Regions from separate parts of the Streptomyces sp. NPDC017993 genome, predicted to be linked through region 1. Evidence: riboswitches for the same ligand, from Rfam matches in the RefSeq annotation. Region 1 holds a riboswitch; the other holds the start of a gene.
What was found. Region 1 has a riboswitch for cyclic di-AMP ahead of ACH4FH_RS05845 (M23 family metallopeptidase). Riboswitches for the same ligand answer to the same signal wherever they lie in the genome.

Region 1 (5,241 bases):
GTGACGATCGCCAAGGCCGAGGGCAACCCGGTCAACGCCGCCTCCATGCTCGCGGTCCTGGGCCTCGGCGCCGAGGGCGGCGAGGAAATCGTGCTGGCCTCCGACGCCGAAGGCGCCGACGCCGCGCTCGACCGCCTGGCCAAGCTCGTCTCGGAGGGCCTCGAGGAGCTCCCCGAGACCGTCTGAAGTCCCTCGGGACCCCAGCGTCCACGGCCCCGCCGCGGCGACCTGACAACGGTCGCCGCAGCGGGGCCGTGCCGTTGCCGGGGGTAGCGCGATGCGCGGCGGGACGCGATGCGCGGCGGGACGCCGGCCGAGGTCTCGGCGCCATCAACGGGCGCGTGGGGGCGTGCAGCGAAGGCCTTGATTGCCGCATCGGTGGAACGCCCGTTAGAAAATATGGCGCGGGATAATCGGTGCCCCGCATTCCATCGAGAAAACAGCGCCACCGCGCGGGCATGCCGAATATCCGGTTCACCGAATTCCGGGACCGGCCATGAGGAAACAGGCCGAATACCGGCCACCGCTTCCCCGCGCGCAAATGCATTGCGCGCCTTCTTTGTATACGGGGCGCTTGTTAATGGCGGGCGCGTGCCGTGTTGACGGGCTGTTTCGGATTCCTCACCTCGGCCGCGCCGGGGCGCCGCAGCCGGTGCACCGGCAGGGACCGCTCGATATGAGCGGCCATCAGGGCGCGGGCGCGCTCGGCGTCACCCCGGGCCACCGCGTCCAGCACCGCGCCGTGCTCGTCCCACGACTCGGCCACCCGGGCGGGCAGTTCCACGACATACATCCACTCGATCTTCCGCCGCAGCTGGGTGAGCAGCGCCGTCAGGCTGGGGCTGCCGGCCGCCTGGGCGAGGGTTTCGTGGAACCAGCCGTCCAGTTGGCGCAGGTCCGCGGGATGGCCGTGGCGGGCCCGCTCCCGGCCCAGTCGGACGAGGCCGCGCAGCACCTTGAGGTGGGCCGGGCTGCGGCGGGTGGCCGCGCGGGCGGCGCCCAGCGGCTCCAACAGGGCGCGGATGTCCAGCAGATCGGCGGCCTCCTGCTCGGTCGGCTCGGCGACGCAGGCGCCCGCGTGGTGGCGGGTGGTGACGAACCCCTCGGACTGCAAGGTCCGCAGCGCCTCCCGGACAGGGACCCTGGAGACGCCGTAACGGGCCGCCAGGATGTCCTCGATCAGCCTGCTCCCCGGCGCGAGCACACCGGAGACGATGTCATCGCGAATCGCCGTGCATACCGCGTGCGCGGAAATATGGCCTCGCATCGCCTGGTGCCTCCGCCGTAATCCCCTGGAAACGCCGCCGATCGGCGACTTTTCCGTGACTCTATTCGACCGGGCCGGGTTTTCCGACGGGCTTCGGGTATTCATGGATATTTTTTGGCCATCGGCGTATCCGGTGGCCGACGTGCACCGGATACGCCGAAGCCCCGGCCGGGGCCGGGGCTTCGGAGAGGCTGCGGTGTCGGACGCGTCAGACGTTGACGCCGTGCCCGCGGAGGTACGCGACCGGGTCGATGTCCGAGCCGTAGTCCGGACCGGTGCGGGCCTCGAAGTGCAGGTGCGGCCCGGTGACGTTGCCGGTGGCCCCGGAGAGGCCGATCTGCTGGCCGGGGGTGACGGTCTGGCCGACCGAGACACCCAGCGACGACAGGTGGCCGTACTGGGTGTACGTGCCGTCGTTCATCTTGATCACGATGTTGTTGCCGTACGAGCCGCCCCAGCCGGCCTCGACGACGGTGCCCCGGCCCACGGCGTGCACGGAGCTGCCCGAGGCGGCGTGGAAGTCGATGCCGGAGTGGCTGCCGGAGGACCACAGGCCGCTGGTGGCCTTGTAGGCGGTCGAGACGTAGGAGCCGTCGACGGGGGCGACGTAGGCGTTGAGGCGCTTGCGCTCCGCCTCGCGGGCGGCGCGCTCCTTGGCCTCGCGCTCCGCCTTGGCCTTCGCCTCGGCCTTCTTCTTGGCTTCCTCGGCACGCCGCTTGGCCTCTTCGGCCACCTTCTCGGCCAGGGCCTCGGCCTTGGCCTTCGCGGCGGCGGCCTCGGCGGCCTCCTGCTGGGCGTCGGCCTGGGCGGCGATGCGGCCGGCGAGTTCGTCGCCCAGCACGACGGCCTGCTGCAGGCCGGTGTCCTGGGTGCGGGCCGTGTCCGTCGCGGCCAGCGCCGGCGAGGCCACGGAGGCGACGACGCCGGTGGCGGTGAGGGTGGCTATGCCGGCGATTTTGCGGGTCGTGCGAGCGGTGCGGCTCGCACCACGATGCTTCCCGGTGGCACGGGTGAACGCCATGTGCTGGCTTGTCCTTTCCTTCCTTCTCGCCTACCGGGTTAGCTGACGGGTTCGGAGCAGGAAGGTCTCCTACGGCCCCCTCCGAGGAGGGATCCGATTCACCCCAGGGGACATGTGGGTCCCCGGCTCCCCTGGCTCGCGCCGTACGGGGACTCGGCGATGACTGCCCGGTGCCACGGTTGCGGCGTACTTCTGACGAACAGCCGGACTGACGCTAAACGGGACATCTTTCAATCGGCAAACAGAACCGGCACTTTGTGCGGCACGCCACAGGGGCACCACGCAACCAGCCACAATAATCCGGACATAAAGGTGATCCCGTGACGGGTGAGCGTCACGGGATCACTTTTCATGCGATATGTGCGACGGTCGCCGGCCTCCGCCGGACCGCCGCGGTGTCACCACGGCAGGTCAGCCGCTGACGACCTTCACCTCACCGACACCCAGCGCCTTGACGGGCTCGGCGATCTGCACGGCGTCGCCCACCAGGATCGTCACCAGCCGGTCCCCGGGGAAGGCGTTGACCACCGCGGCGGTCGCCTCGACCGTGCCGGTCTCGGCCAGCCGCGCGTACATCTGCGCCTGGAAGTCGTCCGGCAGATGCTGCTCGACCTGATCGGCGAGGGTGCCCGCGACGGCCGCTGCCGTCTCGTACTTCAGCGGCGCGACCCCGACGAGGTTCTGCACGGCGACATCACGCTCGGCGTCCGTGAGTCCCTCCGCCGCCACGGTACGCAGCACCTTCCACAGGTCCTCAAGCGCCGGTCCGGTGGAGGCGGTGTCCACCGAGCCGCTGATCGCGAGCATCGCGGCGCCGCTGCCGTCCGCGGAGGAACGCAGCACCTGTCCGAACGCACGCACCCCGTAGGTGTAGCCCTTCTCCTCACGCAGGACGCGGTCCAGACGGGAGGTGAGGGTGCCGCCCAGGCAGTACGTGCCGAGGACCTGCGCCGGCCAGACCCGGTCGTGCCGGTCGGCACCGATGCGGCCGATGAGCAGCTGCGTCTGGACGGCGCCGGGGCGGTCCACGATCACCACGCGGCCGGTGTCGTCCGCGGTGATCGGCGAGGCCTTCACCGGCTCGGCGGTCGAGCCGGTCCAGGCGCCGAGGGTGCCGGCGAGCGCCGCGTCCAGGTCGATGCCGGTGAAGTCACCGACGATGACGGCGGTGCCCGTCGCGGGCCGTACATGCGCCGCGTAGAAGGCACGGACGGCCGCGGCGTCGATCCGCTCGACGGTCTCCTCGGTGCCCTGGCGGGGCCGCGACATCCGGGACGTCGCCGGGAACAGCTCCTTGGACAGGGCCATCGCGGCCCGCCGCGCGGGGTTGGCGAGCTCGTGCGGGATCTCGTCGAGGCGGTTGCGTACCAACCGCTCGATCTCGCTGTCCGGGAAGGCGGGCGCGCGCAGGGCGTCGGCGAGCAGGCCGAGGGCGCGGTCCAGCCGGGACGCCGGCACTTCGAGGGAGACCCTCAGGCCCGGGTGGTCGGCGTGCGCGTCCATGGTGGCGCCGCAGCGCTCCAGCTCGGCCGCGAACTCCTCGGCATCGTGCTTGTCGGTGCCCTCGGACAGCGCGCGGGCCATGATCGTGGCGACGCCGTCCAGGCCCTCGGGCTCGGCCTCCAGGGGCGCGACGAGGTTGATCTCGACGGCCACGACCTGCTGGCCGGGGCGGTGGCTGGTCAGGAGGGTGAGCCCGTTGGGCAGTTGACTGCGGTCGGGGGCCGGGAAGGCCCACGGCCGGGGAGCGCCACCCTGCGGCCTGGGGTGGAAGTCCATGCTGGTCATGGCGGAATCTGCGCTGGTCACGGCATCGCTCACTGGGCCGCCTCCTCTTCGTCGTTCTCGGCGGTATCGGCCGCCGCGTCGGCCGGCTCGGTGGGCTCGTACACGAGCACCGCGCGGTTGTCGGGACGCAGTCGTGCCTTGGCGACCGCCTGCACCTCCGACGCGGTGATCTCCAGAACGCGCTGCACGGCCGTCAGCGCGAGCTGCGGGTCGCCGAACAGGACGGCGAACCGGCAGAGTTCGTCGGCGCGGCCGCTGACCGTCGCGAGACGGTCCAGCCACTCGCGCTCCAACTGGGCCTGCGCACGCTCCATCTCCTCCGGGGTCGGTCCCTCGGCGGCGAACCGGGCGAGCTCCTCGTCGACCGCCCGCTCGATGTCCGGGACCTCCACCCCGCCGGACGTCTTGACGTCCAGCCAGCCGAGCGACGGCGCGCCGGCCAGCCGCAGCAGCCCGAAGCCGGCCGCGACGGCGCTGCGGTCACGGCGCACCAGGCGGTTGTAGAGGCGGGAGGACTCGCCGCCTCCCAGGACGGTGAGCGCGAGGTCCGCGGCGTCCGCCTCGCGGGTACCGTCGTGCGGCAGTCGGTAGGCCGCCATCAGCGCGCGGGCGGGGACCTCCTCCTCGACGACCTCGCGCAGCTCACTGCCGAGGGTCTCGGGCAGCGAGCCGTCCCGCGGCGGCTGCTTGCCGTCGTGCCCGGGGATCGAGCCGAAGTACTTCTCCGCCCAGGCCAGCGTCTGCGCGGGGTCGATGTCGCCGACGATCGACAGGACGGCGTTGTTGGGCGCGTAGTACGTACGGAAGAAGGCGCGCGCGTCCTCCAGGGACGCCGCGTCCAGGTCGGCCATCGACCCGATGGGCGTGTGGTGGTAGGGGTGGCCCTCCGGATACGCCATGGCCGTCAGCTTCTCGAAGGCCGTGCCGTAGGGGACGTTGTCGTAGCGCTGGCGGCGCTCGTTCTTCACGACGTCGCGCTGGTTCTCCAGCGACTCGTCGTCGAGCGCGGTGAGCAGCGAGCCCATGCGGTCCGCCTCCAGCCAGAGCGCGAGCTCCAGCTCGTGGGCGGGCATGGTCTCGAAGTAGTTGGTGCGCTCGAAGCTCGTGGTGCCGTTCAGCGAGCCGCCCGCGCCCTGGACGAGCTCGAAGTGACCGTTGCCCTTCA
Region 2 (5,241 bases), on a different contig from region 1:
GCGCGGTGGCGTGTGGGGGGTGGCCGTGGGGGGTGGCCTTGGCGGAGCGGTGCCGGCGCTATGCCGGGCGGACGCTCCCGTAGATCGGCATGTAGTAGATCGACTCCTCGCGGACGTTGGCGCCCGGCTTCGGGGCGTGGACCATCTTGCCGTTGCCTATGTACATCCCGACGTGGCTGATGTCGTCGTAGAAGAACACCAGGTCACCGGGCTTGAGGTCCTTGGTGGCCACCCGCTCGCCGACCTTCACCTGGTCCCAAGTCGTGCGCGGCAGCTCGACGCCGGCCGCCTTCCACGCCGCCTGGGTCAGCCCCGAGCAGTCGTAGGACGTGGGGCCGGTCGCGCCCCAGACGTACGGCTTGCCCATCTGCGCGCGGGCGAAGGCGAGCGCCTTCTCCGCCTTGGTCGAGTACGAACCGCCGGTGTCGCTGCCGGTGCCGCCGCCGGTCGAGCCGTCCGAGGTACCGCCGCCGGGCTGCTTCTGTTCCTCGCGCTGCCGGCGCTCCTCCTCGGCCTGCTTGCGCGCCAGCTCCTCGGCCTTGCGCTGGGCCGCGGCCTCACGCTTCCGCTCCAGCTCGGCCAGCCGCGCCTTCTCCTGGGCGGTGAGCCGGGACAGCAGCTGCCGGGCCTCGGTCAGCTTGCCCTGGACCGAGCGCTTGGACTCCTTCAGTGACGTCTGGGACTCCTGGAGCCGCTCCAGGCTGCGGGTCGCCTCCGCGCGCTGCCGGGTCGCCTCGGCCTGCTGCTTCTGATAGTCGGTGACCGCTTCCTTCTGCCGGCCGGTCAGCCGCTCCATGAGGTGGCTGCGGTCGACGAACTGCTGCGGGTCCTTGGCGAGCATCAGCTGCGCGGTCGGGTTCATCCCGCCGGTGCGGTACTGGGCCGACGCGAACGTGCCGAGCGTGCGCCGGGACTCGTTCATCTTCTCGGCGCGCTTGGCGGCGGCGTCGAGGAGCCCGTCGACGGTCTCGCGCTGCCCTTCCGCCTTCTCCTTGGCGGCGTTGTACTTCTGGGTGGCGACCTCGGCCTGGCGGTAGAGGCCGTCGACCTTCTGCTTGACCTCTTCGATGCTGGGCTTGGGGGCCCGGGGTGCCGCGTCGGCGGTCTGCGAGAGCAGGGTGACCGAGGCGAGGGCGGCGGTGGTGAGCCCGGCCGCCGTGCGGCGGCTTCCGGGCGAGGTGAGCACGCGGGTGCGCGGCTTGCGATGCGACGCCAAGGCGTGCGACTCCTTCCGTGGACCGCCTACCGGGTTAGCTGTCGGGTTCGGGCGGGTGTCGCTGACGGAAGGCTTGCCCTACGGTCGCCACGTCCGCCTCGGGCGGCCGTGCCGATCGATTCACCCCGGTGGTGCTGGTGGGTCCCCGGCTCCGGGTGCCTTCGTGGCAGGGCCGGACTCGGCGGAGGCGGCCCGTGCTGACGCTGTCGTCCGCGGGGATGCGGGCTGCCCGAGCGAGCACGGTAGCCAACTCGTGTGGCTCCTGTGAAGGCTGATGTTCGATTTGCCCGAAACCTTTTCGTGACCTGAACGTGCGTCAGGGATTCTTGCGGCAGATGTCACATTCGACCCGTTACGGGGAGCCCGCCCCACGGCTCCGGGCTGTGACGATCCGGTGCACGACGGTGACGAAACGGGCCGCGGCGCCCCGTCGTCGGCGGCCGGTCGTCCCTGTCGTCGTCCCCGTCGGCCTCCGGCCCTCGGTTTCGACGCCCCACGGCCCCCGCTCCGCCGCTTCCCGGCCCCCCTCCGGCGTCACCCCGGCCGATTCGGAACCCACAATCGGCTACTCCGGGGCGGGCTGTCAGTGGGGCGGCCTAGACTCGGTGGGCGATGAGCAGCCTCTTTGACGACAGCTTCCTGGCGGACCTCGGCCCGAAGGGCGAGGAGCCCCCGCCCCCTCCCGAGGACGAGGACGGTCCCGCACAGGAGGAGATCCCCGCCGACCTGTTCGGCGGCCGCTTCGACGTGCCCGGCGGGATCCCGCACGCCATCGGCCCGGGGCGCGACCGCTACTACCGCGACGGCGCCGCCCGCCCGGTGATCGATCCGGACGCCCTCCTGGAGGGGCTCAACGACCAGCAGAAGGCCGCCGTGGCACACACCGGCGGACCGCTGCTGATCGTCGCGGGCGCCGGTTCCGGCAAGACCCGCGTCCTGACGCACCGCATCGCGCATCTGCTCGGCGCGCGCGGTGTGCACCCGGGCCAGATCCTCGCCATCACCTTCACCAACAAGGCCGCGGGCGAGATGAAGGAGCGCGTCGAGGAGCTGGTCGGCCCGCGCGCCCACGCGATGTGGGTCTCCACCTTCCACAGCGCCTGCGTCCGCATCCTGCGCCGGGAGAGCAAGAAGCTGGGCTTCACGTCCTCCTTCTCGATCTACGACGCGGCCGACTCCAAGCGGCTGATGGCGCTGGTGTGCCGGGACCTCGATCTCGACCCCAAGCGCTTCCCGCCCAAGTCCTTCAGCGCCAAGGTCTCCAACCTCAAGAACGAGCTCATCGACGAGGAGGCCTTCGCCCAGCAGGCCGCCGACGGATTCGAGAAGTCCGTCGCCGAGGCGTACTCGATGTACCAGGCACGTCTGCGCGAGGCCAACGCCCTGGACTTCGACGACATCATCATGACCACCGTCAATCTGCTCCAGGCGTTCCCGGACGTCGCCGACCACTACCGCCGCCGCTTCCGGCACGTGCTGGTGGACGAGTACCAGGACACCAACCACGCGCAGTACACCCTCGTACGCGAACTGGTCGGCCCGGCGGAGGACGCTGGCGAACTGTGCGTCGTGGGCGACGCCGACCAGTCCATCTACGCCTTCCGCGGCGCCACGATCCGCAACATCCTCCAGTTCGAGGAGGACTACCCGGACGCCACGACGATCCTGCTGGAGCAGAACTACCGCTCCAGCCAGACGATCCTCAGCGCCGCCAACGCCGTCATCGAGCGCAATGAGAACCGCCGTCCCAAGAACCTCTGGACGGACGCCGGCGCCGGCCCCAAGATCACCGGCTATGTCGCCGACACCGAGCACGACGAGGCGCAGTTCGTCGCCGACGAGATCGACCGGCTGACGGACGCCGGCGACGCCAAGGCCGGCGATGTCGCGATCTTCTACCGCACCAACGCCCAGTCCCGTGTCTTCGAAGAGATCTTCATCCGGGTGGGGCTGCCCTACAAGGTCGTCGGCGGCGTGCGCTTCTACGAGCGCAAGGAGGTCCGCGACGTCCTCGCGTATCTGCGGGTGCTCGCCAACCCCGAGGACACCGTCCCGCTCCGCCGGATTCTGAACGTCCCCAAGCGCGGCATCGGCGACCGCGCCGAGGCGATGATCGACGCCCTGTCGCTGCGCGAGAAGATCACCTTCCCGCAGGCGCTGCGCCGGGTCGACGAGGCGTACGGCATGGCGGCCCGCTCCGCCAACGCCGTCCGGCGGTTCAACGTCCTCATGGAGGAGCTGCGCACCATCGTCGAGTCCGGCGCGGGCCCGGCGACCGTCCTGGAGGCCGTGCTGGAGCGCACGGGCTATCTCGCCGAACTCCAGGCGTCCACCGACCCGCAGGACGAGACCCGCATCGAGAACCTCCAGGAACTCGCAGCGGTGGCCCTGGAGTTCGAGCAGGACCGCGGCGAGGACAACCCCGGCACCCTCTCCGACTTCCTGGAGCAGGTCGCACTGGTCGCCGACTCCGACCAGATCCCGGACGAGGACGAGGACGGCAGCGGCGTCATCACCCTGATGACCCTGCACACCGCCAAGGGCCTGGAATTCCCGGTGGTGTTCCTCACCGGCATGGAGGACGGCGTCTTCCCGCACATGCGCTCGCTGGGCCAGACCAAGGAGCTGGAGGAGGAGCGCCGGCTGGCGTACGTGGGCATCACCCGCGCCCGCGAGCGGCTCTACCTCACCCGCTCGACGATGCGCAGCGCCTGGGGACAGCCCTCGTACAACCCCGCCTCCCGGTTCCTGGAGGAGATCCCGGACGACCACGTCGAATGGAAGCGGACCGGGCCCGCCACGCCGTCCGCCTCGATGGGCGGACTGTCGTCGGGTGGCGGCGGCTTCGGGAGCGGCATCGGCTCCGCACTGTCGTCGTCGGCACGGGCGAAGGGGCCGAGCGGCTTCGCGACCCGACGGTCGAAGGACCACTCGGTGGTCGCGCTGACCATCGGCGACCGCGTCACCCACGACAGCTTCGGGCTCGGCACGGTCGTGGGCGTCAAGGGCAGCGGCGACAACGCCGAGGCGACGATCGACTTCGGCGGCGAGAAGCCGAAGCGGTTGCTGCTGCGGTACGCGCCGGTGCAGAAGCTGTAGTCACGCGGCAGACCGTCGGGCCGGGGGCGCCGCCCTCGGCCCTCTCGACGGGCCGGGAGCCGGTCAGTTGGGGTCGAGGCCGTGGCCGCGCAGCCACGGCAGCGGGTCGACCGCCTCGCCGCCGCCGGGGCGCACCTCGAAGTGCAGATGCGGGCCGGTGGAGTTACCGGAGTTGCCCGAGTAGGCGATCTGGTCGCCGGCCTTGACCGAACCCGAGCGGATCTTGGTGCTGCTGAGGTGGCAGTACCAGGTCTCGGTGCCGTCGGAGGCCGTCACGATCGCCATGTTGCCGTACGCGGAGTTCCACTGGGTGCGTACGGTGCCGTCGGTGGCGGCCATGACCGGGGTGCCGTAGCTGACCGGGAAGTCGATGCCGCTGTGCACGGACATCCAGTTGACGCCTGCCTGGCCGTAGAGCGCGCTCAGTCCGTGCTGCTTGACCGGCAGCAGGAACTTGGGGCGGGCGGCCTCCTTGCGGGCCGCCTCCTCGGCGGCGCGCTTCCGCTCCAGCGCCTGGCGCTCCTTGAGGTCGATCCGCTCCTGGGTACGGCTGGCCCGGTCGCGGAAGTCGTCGGCGCCCCTGCTGAGCCCGGCGAGCTGGGTGTCGAGCTTGCTGTTGGCCAGGGCCGGTTTGACGCCGTCGGTGTCCGGAGCGGCCTGCGCGGTCGCTTCTTCCTTGTCGTCGCCCGTGAAGCCGCTGACGGAAGCGGCGGCCACGGCGCACACGCCCATGGCGGCGACCGAGGGGACGGCGACGGTCAGCAGCGCCGACCGCTTCACCGGCCGACGGCGGCCACGGCCGCGGCCGGCCTTGCCGGACTCCCGGCCGACGACGCGCGTAGCGACCGGCGGGGTGACCGGCATGGCCTGCGTCATCGCGTCGGCGACGGCCGCGGCGTCCTCGGAGACGGGAGTCGAGGCGGTGT

Region 2: it holds a riboswitch for cyclic di-AMP, as region 1 does, so the genes downstream of both, ACH4FH_RS10335 (NlpC/P60 family protein) here and ACH4FH_RS05845 (M23 family metallopeptidase) in region 1, are expected to answer to the same signal.

The regions. Positions count from the first base shown of each region.
Region 1 is NZ_JBIRGO010000003.1:114,869-120,109, reverse strand. It holds gene ACH4FH_RS05855 (HPr family phosphocarrier protein) at 1-186, shown strand, start outside; gene ACH4FH_RS05850 (GntR family transcriptional regulator) at 578-1,267, opposite strand; gene ACH4FH_RS05845 (M23 family metallopeptidase) at 1,476-2,288, opposite strand; cyclic di-AMP (ydaO/yuaA leader) riboswitch at 2,301-2,457, opposite strand; gene ACH4FH_RS05840 (M16 family metallopeptidase) at 2,700-4,076, opposite strand; gene ACH4FH_RS05835 (M16 family metallopeptidase) at 4,106-5,241, opposite strand, start outside.
Region 2 is NZ_JBIRGO010000005.1:153,655-158,895, forward strand. It holds gene ACH4FH_RS10335 (NlpC/P60 family protein) at 59-1,216, opposite strand; cyclic di-AMP (ydaO/yuaA leader) riboswitch at 1,224-1,410, opposite strand; gene pcrA (DNA helicase PcrA) at 1,829-4,315, shown strand; gene ACH4FH_RS10345 (peptidoglycan DD-metalloendopeptidase family protein) at 4,379-5,241, opposite strand, start outside.